DNA from 3 places in the Leuconostoc sp. JNUCC 76 genome. Region 1 is predicted to be linked to each of the others. Evidence: riboswitches for the same ligand, from Rfam matches in the RefSeq annotation. Region 1 holds a riboswitch; each other region holds the start of a gene.
The links. A riboswitch is a leader RNA that binds a small molecule or an ion and turns the genes downstream of it on or off. The one in region 1 is predicted to bind thiamine pyrophosphate.
Positions count from the first base shown of each region.

Region 2: linked by a shared signal. The riboswitch ahead of thiM (hydroxyethylthiazole kinase) and the one ahead of JNUCC76_RS08270 (ECF transporter S component) in region 1 are both predicted to bind thiamine pyrophosphate.
Region 3: linked by a shared signal. The riboswitch ahead of JNUCC76_RS03750 (ECF transporter S component) and the one ahead of JNUCC76_RS08270 (ECF transporter S component) in region 1 are both predicted to bind thiamine pyrophosphate.

Region 1 covers NZ_CM132206.1:1,651,229-1,655,502, reverse strand. The annotation lists gene hisE (phosphoribosyl-ATP diphosphatase) at 1-257, shown strand, start outside; gene hisC (histidinol-phosphate transaminase) at 241-1,314, shown strand; gene tenA (thiaminase II) at 1,340-2,044, opposite strand; TPP riboswitch at 2,116-2,218, opposite strand; TPP riboswitch at 2,349-2,438, shown strand; gene JNUCC76_RS08270 (ECF transporter S component) at 2,562-3,152, shown strand; gene JNUCC76_RS08265 (ABC transporter ATP-binding protein) at 3,166-4,274, shown strand, end outside.
Region 2 covers NZ_CM132206.1:426,305-430,578, forward strand. The annotation lists gene JNUCC76_RS02330 (branched-chain amino acid ABC transporter permease) at 1-117, shown strand, start outside; gene JNUCC76_RS02335 (ABC transporter ATP-binding protein) at 89-874, shown strand; gene JNUCC76_RS02340 (ABC transporter ATP-binding protein) at 871-1,584, shown strand; TPP riboswitch at 1,622-1,712, shown strand; gene thiM (hydroxyethylthiazole kinase) at 1,837-2,616, shown strand; gene thiD (bifunctional hydroxymethylpyrimidine kinase/phosphomethylpyrimidine kinase) at 2,609-3,442, shown strand; gene thiE (thiamine phosphate synthase) at 3,435-4,073, shown strand; gene JNUCC76_RS02360 (NAD-dependent succinate-semialdehyde dehydrogenase) at 4,193-4,274, shown strand, end outside.
Region 3 covers NZ_CM132206.1:725,634-729,907, forward strand. The annotation lists gene JNUCC76_RS03735 (energy-coupling factor transporter transmembrane component T family protein) at 1-292, opposite strand, end outside; gene JNUCC76_RS03740 (ATP-binding cassette domain-containing protein) at 289-1,662, opposite strand; gene JNUCC76_RS03745 (thiamine-binding protein) at 1,693-1,986, opposite strand; gene JNUCC76_RS03750 (ECF transporter S component) at 1,983-2,564, opposite strand; TPP riboswitch at 2,844-2,933, opposite strand; gene JNUCC76_RS03755 (tRNA (adenine(22)-N(1))-methyltransferase) at 3,187-3,876, shown strand; gene JNUCC76_RS03760 (Nif3-like dinuclear metal center hexameric protein) at 3,873-4,274, shown strand, end outside.

The DNA of each region.
Region 1 (4,274 bases):
ATCAAAAAGGATTAGATAAAATCCTAAAAAAATTGGGAGAAGAAAGCACAGAAGTAATTCTCGGCGCCAAAAATAATAATGAAGAGTTAATTTATGAAACTTCAGATTTATTGTTTCATTTAATGGTCTTATTAGTTGAAAAGGGTGTCAGTTTAGATGATATTAAAGATGAATTAGGGTCACGTTTAGGGAAAAAATCATTATTGCATGAACGCGCTGATTGGCGAGGAGACAAGAAAAATGAAAAAGACAGTTAAAGATTTAGCAGCTTATCAAGCAGAATTACCAGTAGAAGCTGTAAAAGCAAAGTATGGCTTGCAACATTTAGCTCGCTTATCAGCCAACGAGTCTGTGTATGGTCCATCACCAAAAGTTGCTCAAGCTGTACGAGCTGTTTCAGATGATGTTTTAGGTTATTATCCAGATGGGCAAGCGACAGAACTACGTGCAGCAGTAGCTAAGTTAAATCACGTTGATCCACAACATTTGGTATTTGGTGCTGGCGCAGATGAATTGATTGAGCTGTTGACTCGTGTTGTGTTGGAACCAGAATCAAATATTATTATTCCCAATCCGACATTTGGTGAATATGCGATGCATGCACAAATCGAACAGTCTACAACAAAAAAAATACCCGTTAATGTTGATAATGGGCATGTTGATTTTGATGCGATTTTAGATGCTATTGATGATAAAACCGCTATGGTATGGATAGCTAATCCCAACAATCCAACAGGAGTATTCGAAACAATCGGCTCCATTAAGCGCTTTTTGGACAAGCTACCAGTAAATATTACATTAGTAGTAGACGAAGCCTACTATGATTTTGTAGATGAACCTGATGCTACTATGGCACCTTTGGTAGCTGAGTATACAAACTTGGTTGTGCTACGTACCTTATCAAAGGCATATGGTCTAGCTAATTTACGTGTTGGATATGGCATTATGCAAGATCCCCTTTATAGTGCGATGCAAGCAGTCCGTTTACCGTATAACTTATCAACCTATCAGATTGCTGGTGGCACGGCTGCTGTATTGGATCAAGAATACTTACAGAAAAATGCCCAACGTTTTCAAGTAGAGCGCCAAAAGTTCCAAGAATTTTTGATTCAAAACAAGTTTAAGTTTTATGAATCACAGGCTAATTTTATTTGGATAAAGGTTGGCGAGACGAAAAAGGTTGGTCAAAAATTATTAGAACAAGGTTTCCAAGTCAACGATCGACTTAATCCTGAGTGGATTCGTATTGCGTTAGGTACACCAGAAGACAATGCTGAATTAAAATTGGCTTTTTTGAAAGCTACAAACAAATAATTTTGTGTTATTAAATTTCACTTCTTTACAAAATGCTTGCCTGATTTAATACATCTTTGAAGCGCCAGTCTTCTTGGTGGTAGGCTTGTTCCCAGAACTGCCATTCTAATTCACAACTTTTAAGAAAAAACTGTTTTGCCTGTTGGCGTTGTTGAGTTGTTGCATTTTCTGCTAAGCGATCTATCCATTCAAAGATTTTATCGGATAGTGAAACTTCCGAATCATCATCTGTATTATCATAAAAATCAATCCAGCTTTTGAATGGGTTATCATTTGTGTTCGCTTTCTCTTGAACTTGTTTTTTTGCAATTTCATTATAGGTCCAAGGGCATGCCTGAAAAGCAGCTAGAATATTTAATAAGGAGCCGGTGTCAGCCGCGCGATACATATGTGATTCGTATAGGTATGCTTTAGGTGTTGGTGTGGCGTGTTGCAATTTTTCATATTCAACACCGGCAACCTCACAAAAAACATGATGGGGATGAATTTCGCTATTTAAAATGAAATCAATTGAATCAGCAAAAAATTTCATTTCATTACGATTAGTTAATTTGGTAATGGCATTGGCATAAATTTTGATGAATTCACTAAGATATTGGAAATCTTGTTCAACGTAAAAAATTAAAGCTTCTCGGGGAACGTGACCGTCCGCAATGCCACGAACAAATGCGTGACCATGAATGGCTGTCATAATTGGTGCAGCTTGGGTGCGTAATTCTTCTGAAAACATAATTTCTCCTAAAATGTTTACATGTCCAACAAAAAAACTCTCTCTTGACCAGGCAAAAAAGAGTATCTTTTGTAAAAAGAATACCACTTTCCTACGCTAGCATTGACTAGATCAGGTTCGAAGGGATTGATAAGTAATATCATCTCAGCCAAGAAGGCACCCCTAGTGGACAGCATATATTTTTTTAATGTGATTAGCATAGCACTGAAAAATTAAAATTGCAAATGGTTTTATAGCGCAGTTAATGGGCTAGAAATTTTTTTGCATTTAAAATTAGAATGGGTTATACTGATCCACGAAGTTAATATTTTATCTGGGGTACCGTAAGGTTGAGATAATACCCATTGAACCTGTCAGGTTAATACCTGCGAAGGAAGAATAAGTTAGATTAAGATGTCTTTTTGATGCCATCAATCACTAAATTCTTTTGTGGTTGGTGGCTTTTTGTATAGACACTTATAACTATAAAAGGTATTTTATCGAAACATACGACCTCGAAACAAGAGGAGAGATGTTTATGGAACAAGTAGAAACAGTAACAGCGGGATCAAAAGGGAAGTGGTCTTTGCGAGAAGTTATTTTAATGGCGTTGATTGGTATTGCCTTTGGTGTGATTTATTTTATTATGGATCCAGTGTACACAGCACTTGATGCTGTCTTAGTTCCGCTTGGGTTACACCAATATACCATCGCAATCACTATTGGGCCATGGATGATGGCAGCCCCATTGGCTAGTTATTTATTGAAACGTGTTGGTGCGGGATTAATAGGTGAATTGCTTGGCGCCACTGGAGAAGCCTTGTTGGGCGGCTATTGGGGTGTTGCAACACTAATTTCTGGATTTATTCAAGGTATCGGATCAGAACTTGGTTTTACCTTGACAGGATATAAAAGCTGGAAAATGGGTTTGATTTTATCAACATTTACCGGAACATGCGTGACATTCATCTGGTCATTATTCCACGACGGATATCTACAATTTGATTTTGGTATGCTAGTTGGGTTGTTTATTGTTCGCTGGATTTCAATTGCATTCTTTGCCGGTCTATTAGTTTACTGGATTGTCAACTTGCTAGAGAAGTCTAAATTATTAAAAACAAATCGATAAGGTCAATAAAAGTATGACAGAATTAAAGGCCAATCATTTGGATATTAAATTTGACGATGAAATTATCTTAGAAGATATTTCGCTGGAGATTAGACCAGAACAATTTATATTATTAGTTGGTTCATCTGGATGTGGCAAATCAACTTTGATGACTGCCTTAGCTGGATTATATCCTAAATATGGCGGCGAATTGTCACAGAAAGTGTCTTTGAATCATCAGTCAATTGCTCAAATCAAAGCGAACCATCGTGCTAAAAAAGTTGCCATGCTATTTCAGCATCCAGATCAACAATTTGCCATGGATCGTGTAGAAGATGAATTGATTTTTTCGTTAGAAAATTTATCTTTAACTACCGAGGAAATTGATAAGAGAATTAATTCTGCTTTATCAGAAGTAGGCATTGAATCGCTACGACACCGAGAACTTTCATACTTGTCAGGTGGCGAATTGCAAAAGGTTGCTTTGGCTGAAACATTAGCGATGGGCGCAGAAATTATTTTATTGGATGAACCTTTTGCGGCCGTTGATCCAGAACATCGACAGGAGTTACAAGTATTGCTAAAAAAATTAGTTGATCAGGGGCATGGCATTTTAGTTTCAGATCACGACACAAGTGGATATGAAAATCTTATAACAGATTTATATCGTATTGAAAATCGACATATAGCCTGTGTTAATTCTACAGTTTGGTCTTCTTTTTTTAAACAAGATGTAAATGATAGTATTGTTACTAATGATGACTTCAATGAGTCTGTGTTTAGTATGGCAAATGTGACGGTAAAAAACGATAAACAATCTATTTTGAAGAATAGCAGTTTTGAATGGGCAAAAGATAAAATCACCTTAATTACTGGACCCAACGGTATTGGGAAATCAAGCTTACTGCTTACTTTTGCAAGATTACACGATTATGAGGGTTCGTTGTTGTATCAAAGAAAGCTACTCGATAAACTTCGTAAAAAAATATATGCTAGGAAAGTTGGTTTAGTATTTCAAAATGCAGCTGACCAATTTTTAAACATTACCGTTTCTGAGGAAGTTGAACAGGCTAGAGCCCATAGCCATCACGCTGATTATTGGACGAATGAGAAGATTGACCAGTGCATCCAAAAGTTAAATTT
Region 2 (4,274 bases), 970 kb from region 1:
ATTACTGTGATGCTGATTAGACCTCAAGGTATTTTTGGTAGTCGAGAACTATCATTAAAGAAATGGTTATTTGATGAAGGAGACGGACATGGCTCAGACAATTCTGAAAACGCGTGATTTAAGTATCCGTTTTGGAGGTGTAACTGCTGTTGATGGTGTTAATATTGAAGCTTCCGAAAATGAGTTAATTGGTTTAATTGGGCCAAATGGTGCAGGTAAAACCACATTATTTAATTTACTAACAGGTGTGTATTCACCTAGTGAGGGAGAAGTACTCTTATTTGATGGTCAGCGGTTAGCTAATGTCAATCGTCAATCGCCTGCAAAAAGGGCTCGATTAGGTGTTGCGCGCACTTTTCAAAATATTCGCTTGTTTGAAAGTCGAACAGTATTAGAGAATGTTATGATTGCCATGAATGCTAATACTCAGGCACATGTATTCAGTTCATTGTTTCGTTTACCTTCATTTTATAAAAATGAAGAGCAACTAAAAAACGAAGCTCGTAAGCTGCTAAGTATTTTTGATATGCTGGAGGTACAAGATACGCTGGCAACAAACTTACCATATGGGCAACAACGACGTTTAGAAATTGTTCGGGCACTGGCCACAAAACCTAAAGTCTTATTTTTAGATGAGCCAGCAGCTGGTATGAATCCACAAGAAACGGCTGATTTAACACGTTTAATTAAACAAGTTCAACAAGAGTTTAAGATGACCATTATTTTAATTGAGCATGATATGAATCTTGTTATGGCTGTCAGTGAGCGATTATATGTATTAGAGTACGGTAAGTTATTAGCCAGTGGCACACCATTAGAAATACAGCAGAATGCCGATGTGATCCGTGCATATTTGGGAGAAAATAACGAATGAGTGCAGTACTGACAGTTGAAAATTTAAACGTAAGTTATGGTGCCATTAAAGCGGTACAAGACGTTAACTTTGTGGTGAACAATAACGAAATCGTATCACTAATTGGTGCTAATGGCGCTGGGAAAACTACAATTTTACGTACGATTTCAGGCTTAGAAAAAACCACTAAGGGACGTATTTTATTTGAAAATCAAAACATATTAACTATGAATTCAGAGCGAATTGTTTCAAGTGGAGTTGCCCAAGTGCCAGAAGGACGGCGCGTTTTTTCTGGCATGACTGTTCAAGAAAACCTACAGTTAGGTGCTTTTACTCGAAGCAAGGGCATTAACTTGAAAGATGAATATGCACTTATTTACGATCAGTTTCCAATTTTAAAGGAGAGACGTAATCAAGATGCGGCGACTTTATCTGGTGGTGAGCAACAAATGCTAGCCATGGGTCGCGCATTAATGGCACAACCAAAATTATTATTGTTGGATGAACCTTCCATGGGCTTGGCACCGCTATTTATTGAAAAAGTTTTTGATATTATTAAAAATGTTAATGCACAAGGAATGACAGTATTAGTAATCGAACAAAATGCGAATCAAGCGCTAAAAATTGCGGATCGCGGCTATGTTTTGGAAAGTGGCAAGATTACGATGACAGGTACGGGAGCAGAGCTACTTGCATCAGATGATGTGCGCAAGGCATACTTAGGCGGTTGATTATTCATATAAATTCAGGTACACTGAAGTAGAATTAAATAAATATCTGGGGTGCCCAAGCTGGCTGAGAGATACCCATTGAACCTGATTACGGTAATTCGTGCGAAGGAAGATTATAATAATGAACTATTCTGGTGTATAAATATGCCTATTTAGCCGTTAACTAATCTTTTCTGATAGTTAGCGGTTTTTTTATTCATTAATGTTAATTTTAAAAACACGAAGCCAAACAAGAAAAAAAGGAATTTAATCATGAATATTACAGATGTTAGAATGAAATCACCTCTTGTCCTTACTTATGCAAATTTTGTTACACCACAATTTGTAGCCAATGTAGTTAATGTTGTTGGTGCCTCACCGTTAATGAGTCGCGAGCTAGCAGAATTTAAGGAATTAGCCGGAATTGCCAATGTAGTGATTATTAACACAGGTACGCTTCAAAAAGTAGAAATTAACGATATTATTAAACTTTCTCAGGAAGCATACCAATTAGGCAAGCCAGTCGTATTAGATCCGGTTGCTGTCTCAGTTCCATTCAGGTCTAAAGCTATTACACAATTTTTAGCATCTGGTCATGTTGATGTTATTCGTGGCAATGCGGCCGAAATTGCTTGGTTTGCCGATATTGATTTTGCTAGTCAAGGTATTGATGCTACTGGAAAAGGGGACGTAATTGAAATTGCACAGCGTGCCGCCAAAAAAACAAGTGCAGTTATTGCGCTAAGCGGTTCTTGTGACGTTGTCAGTGATGGTCAATACACACAAACACTTGATATAAATGTGGAACAATTATCTTCTATTGTAGGTACAGGAGATGCCTTATCATCATTAATTGGCGCGTTTATTGCTGATGAGCTAAAGGTTTCTAATGTGATGAATGCAATGGCTACATTCAAACTTGCTGGACAAAAAGCCGCCACAAAAACGAATCAACCAGGTTCTTTTACCAATCAATTATTAGATGAATTATTTGTTATTGATAATATCGATGTTCAAAAGTTTATTGAGAAAAGTGTGCTAAATTATGGTTAATAAAACGCCCCAAGTTTTAACAATTGCTGGTATGGATAGTAGTGGTGGTGCTGGAATTAGTGCAGATTTAAAGACGTTTGCTGCCCAAGGTGTTTATGGCGCTAATGTTATTGTTGCTTTAACAGCACAAAATACGATGGGTGTACAGCAAGTTTCGATGACCTCACCATCTATGATCCATGCCCAATTAAAATCAGTGGCTGATGACTTAAAAGTAAGTGCTGTAAAAAGTGGCATGCTTGGTGATGTGGCTACAGTAGAAGCAGTGGCTGAATATTTACAACAAGCAGATTTTGGTGACTATGTATTAGATCCTGTAATGATTGCCAAGGGAGGCGCTCACTTATTGAGTGATGAGGCCATAGTTGCTATTAAGTCTAGTTTGATGTCGTTGGCAACGCTCATTACGCCTAATAGGCCAGAAGCTGAAGTCTTAAGTGGGTCAAGCATTACTAACCATGAGGATGTCATGCAATCAGCTTTAAAGATACAACAATTAGGAGCTGAAAACGTATTATTAAAAGGCGGGCATGCCTCTGGAAAAGATGTTTATGACTATATTCTACTAGCTGATGGTAGTCATTTTTGGCTTAAAAGTTCACGGGTAGATACAATTAGAACTCACGGGACAGGGGATACAATTTCTGCGGCTATTACTGCACGTTTAGCTTTGGGAGATGATATGGAAACGGCTATTATTCATGCAAAAGCTTATGTTGATGCTACCATTCGTGAAGGTATCGATGTTGGTCATGGTCATGGGCCGCTTAATCACCAAGCAATAGTGACTGACAGGCATTTTCCAGAGGTACTAGAAAATGTTTGATCCGAGCATATTAGTAAATTATTTTGTATTAGGAACTCAGGACACCAATGGAGAGAGACATTTTTTTGAAGTCTTAGAGGAAGCACTGCAATCAAAAATCAGTGTGTTTCAATATCGAGAAAAAGGTCAACTTGCTTTAAGTGGATCGGAGAAATTACGAGTGGCCAAAAAAGTCCGGCAGCTAACAGCTGACTACCATGTTCCATTGATTATTGATGATGATATTCAACTAGCACATGAAATTGATGCAGAGGGTGTTCATTTTGGGCAAAAAGATGGCGATATCATCAATAATATTCAATTATCTGGAAGTCTAGCTGTTGGGGTGTCGGTGTCTAACGACAGCGAATATAAAAGAATAGAGAATATTAAAGGGATTGATTATATCGGAATTGGTCCTGTTTTTGCGACAGTAAGCAAATTGGATGCAAATCCAGAGATTGGGATTGAAGGGTTGCAATATTTGACAAGTAAAAGTAAATGGCCAAGTGTGGCAATCGGTGGCATATCAGAAACAAATTTGTCATCAGTTTTATCTACGGGTGTTAACGGTGCTGCTGTAATCAGTATGATTAGTCAAAGTGCAAATATAAGCGCTACCTTAAAATATTGGCGTTCTTTACATTTATAAATAATGTGCTTTGCTGAAAATATCACAAACAAAATATACTTTGCGAATGAATGATGGTGTTATAGTAAGGGTGTTTAGAACAGAAATGTAATTTGTTAATTGAAGAAAGGTCGAATAAAATGAGCTATCAAACAATTAATCCCTTTAACGACGAAGTTATTCAAACATTTGACAATCATGATGATGCTTATGTTGAGAAAG
Region 3 (4,274 bases), 930 kb from region 1:
CCATATCCGTTGTAAACGAAAAAGCCGCTCCTAGGAATATATAGGCGACAATTCGAGTTATCATGATAATTGCCATTTCATGGGAACCAAAAGTTGTAAATGATGTCCATGCACCTAAGACAGGCAAGATAGGCATGGCAATTAATAGCAAATAACGTTTCCAAGACAGTTTTGAAAGAACAAGATAAATACCAGCAACAATCGTTACAACAACATTGATTTGATAATTCAGGACAAAAGTTAGTTCGATGCTAACGATAAGTATAAGTAGAAATTTAACACTTGGATTCATAAAAAATGCTCCATATATTGTAACGTTCGATTAGATAGATGCAAATGATAATCAATGATTGGGCGTAGCTGATCTAGTTGGTGGCTAATAATAATAAAACGTTGTCGTCCAATGTCTGCGATTTCTCGTAAAATTTCGCCTACAACACGAACAGAATCTGTGTCCAGACCAGCAATAGGTTCGTCTAACAATAATATTGGTGTACCAACAATTAGCATCACCAAGAGTTGAACTTTTTTCTTTTGCCCGCCAGAGAGCTGATAAACGACATGATCTTGTAGTCCATCCAAATTTAAGCGCTCTAAATAACGAGTAATGACTTTTTCGGACCATTTTTCTGGTTGCTGCGCATGTTGCACGCTCAACGCGATTTCCTCACGAATCGTCATTCGTAAAAATTGTCGTTCTGCATTTTGAAATATCAATGCTACTTGTTTTGCATATTTTGCAGCATTAAATTTTTTGATATTTTGATCCATATACAAAATGTCACCTTGGTAGGATTTTAGACGAGTTAGCGCATTAAAAAGGGATGACTTGCCTGTGCCATTTGCTCCAGTAAGGAGCGTAATTCCACCAGGAGCCAAAGATAAATCAGAAATACTAATTAATTGACGTTGTCCCACTAAAAGTTCAAAGTTTTTTAATTGCAAAACACCTTCTTTAGGTAATTGCAGGTGGACATTTTGTTCCGGTAAAATACGATTCTGAAAGTTATTAACAGTTGTTACTTTTTTGTGGTGTATTTCCCATACATGATCAACAAGTGGTTCGTACCCATGTAAATCGTGATCAGTGATTAATATAGTGGTTTGTCCCTGTTTTTGTAAATCTTTCAATTTAGCTAATAGATCCTGACGAGATTGGCTATCAATATTTGCAAAAGGTTCGTCTAATAATAAGAAATCACTTTGCATTGCAACAATGATAGCTAATGCAACTTTTTGCTTTTCACCACCTGATAAGGTGTTAATATCTTGATGAGTTAATTCTGAGATACCAACAAATTCTAGAGCATGCGTTGCACGTTGCTTGATATCAGAAGGATGAACTTGCAAGTTTTCTAAAGTAAAAATCAATTCTTCCAGTGGTGTTTTCATAACAAATTGAGTGTCTGGATCTTGAAATAAAAAACCGACGACTTTAGCTTTTTCGTTAGCTGGTAATGTGGTAACTGATTGATCATTAACAAGCACTTCACCTTTTAGTTGGGGATATAGTCCTGCAAATATTCGGAGAAGGGTTGATTTTCCAGAGCCAGATGGACCGATTAATAGGTTAAAACTATTGTGAGATATTGACATAGTGGTATCATCAAGTATTTTTGTGTTGCCATATGACAAACTGATATGTTTTAAACGAGTAACCATAATAATTCCCTATGTACGCGGAAATTCCGCTTATTTATATTTATCTGTTTTCTTTGCAATGGTTAAAACATCAGAATCTGTAGCCATGTTTATTTTGCTGTAAACCATGACAGGAATGTCACTAATTTCTGCTGCAACCTTCGGCAGATTTTTCAAAATATCCATTAATTGATCGTAATCACCGTCAAGAGTTGATTCAAAAGCACCTACCTGATAGTTGACACCACTCTTGTCAATGTAAGCAATCACATGATCAACTATGCGAATGATTTTTTCTGTATCAGCTGTCATTGGTAATACTTGGACTGCAATACTTGATATCATGAGACCACCTCGTTTTTATTAACCTCTAGAATACCTGATTTAGCAACTAGTTTTTGTGTGAAGTAAACGATAACTCCTGCAAAAATAGCTGCTGAAATGAGACGAGTAATGAATAATCCAATCAACAAACCAAATGAATAATCAGCATATCCATTGCGGAAAAGGTCCCAAATAAATGTCACAATAGTAACTGTGATGACAGACATTGACAAACTCGTTTTGTCCCAACGACGGTAGCCAAATACAGCAAATCCAAGTTCGGTACCAAACCCTTGGATTAATGCAGCGACAACATTCATGACACCCCATTGAGAGCCAAAAACCATTTCAATTGTGCCGCCAAGTGTTTCACCTATAATAGATGCACCAGGACGACGTAAGATGAACCCAGCCATAGGACCAGCCATTAGCCAAGGACCCAATGTTGCATCATTAGCATATGCGCTTAATCCGAATGGTGTTAAAAAGGCAGCGATGACATTATAGCCAAATGCCCAAGCCCAAAATATAAATCCAAAAAACACACCGATTAGTGCGATGAAGATAACATCGCGAAGTGACCATTTGTTTGCAGACATTTGCAAAACCTCCTAAAATTTCCGATATTAACCAATAAGAGTATGAGATATACAACTGTTTTCATGACTTATTGGTTAATAATTGATGTAGCCGAAATCACCGCAAAATCGGGTGTAATTAGAAAAAGCCAGACTTCACAAGGAAGACTGGCTTGAAAAATTGTGGTCATAATTTCAATGCATAAACGACACTTAACAAACTTGTGTTATTTCATCATCACATATTATAGTGATAACGTTACAAAACATAGTACTGGTAAGATATGTCATTTCATAAATACATTTTCAAGTAAATCTCCCTACGCTAGTATTATCTAGATCAGGTGTAATGGGTTTTATCTCAGCACGACGGCACCCCAGATTTTGGTGTTTTCAGTTATTTGTGAAAAGCTCACGCATAGAGTGTAACACAGGACCAATTATCGTGCAAACTATTCATTCGTATGTTATAGAATTTAATCACCAAATAATGTTATATTTTCTAACATTTTAATGTTTTTAATGAAGAAATTTGAGTATGATGTAACTTGTGGTCTTTATTAATTAAAAGTACATGATATCAGCGAGATATTGAGTTATTTGTTATACTAAAATGAGTAAAAAACAACTCTAAGGATAGAAAATGGACAGTATTCATCTTTCACCACGGCTTGCAGCTGTGGCTTCATTTGTACCCAAAGGCGCAAGGTTAGCCGATATTGGCTCTGATCACGCTTATTTACCTGCTAATTTATTAATTAATAACAAAATTTCGTTCGCAATTGCTGGTGAGGTTGCTAAAGGACCTTACGAAAATGCGCAGCACGAAATTGTTCGAAAATCGTTAACCACACAACTTGAGGCGAGATTGGCGAATGGATTAGCGGCAATTAAAGATGAGGATCATATTGACACAGTCACAATCGCTGGTATGGGCGGTGTCTTAATTACAGACATATTAGAAGCGGGATTTTCAAGAGCAAAACATTTTGAAACGCTTATACTACAACCCAATACTGATGAGCACGTTGTGCGAACATGGCTAAACAACCATCAGTATAAAATTAACGACGAGGTTGTTGAACAAGAGGATAACCATTTTTATGAAATTATGATTGCAACAAAGGGCACCCAAATTTTATCAAGCCTTGATAAAAAATTTGGTCCTGTCTTGCGAAAGAGCAAAACGTCCGTTTTTGTTGCTAAATGGCAGAAAGAATTGGACCGTATCGACACAATTTTTGAAAATCTTGAATTTGCTGGAAAAACTGATTCACCCATTTATCAAGATTGGAAAAACAAATATCAGCAAATTCAGGAGGTTATCAAGTGATTGCACAAGAGCTAATTGACAAGATTGAGATTTTTGCGCCCAAACAATTAGCTGAGGAGGGTGACCCTACGGGACTGCAAATTGGTGATCCTAAACAGCCCGTGCATCGAGTAATAACAGCCCTTGATGTTCGTCCAGAAGTGGTTCAAGAAGCAATTGATAATCAGGTCGATTTTATATGGGCACACCATGAGGTCATGTTCTTTCCGGCAAAAAATCTAGACTTATCACAGCCTCAAAATCGAATGTATGCAGATTTGATTCAACACCATATTGTTGTTTATGCTTCACATACTAATATGGATAGTGCACAAGGTGGCATGAACGATTGGCTGGCTGAAGCGCTCGGTATTCAAAATGCAGTGCCTCTGGTACCAAATGTAGATAAGAGAACGGGT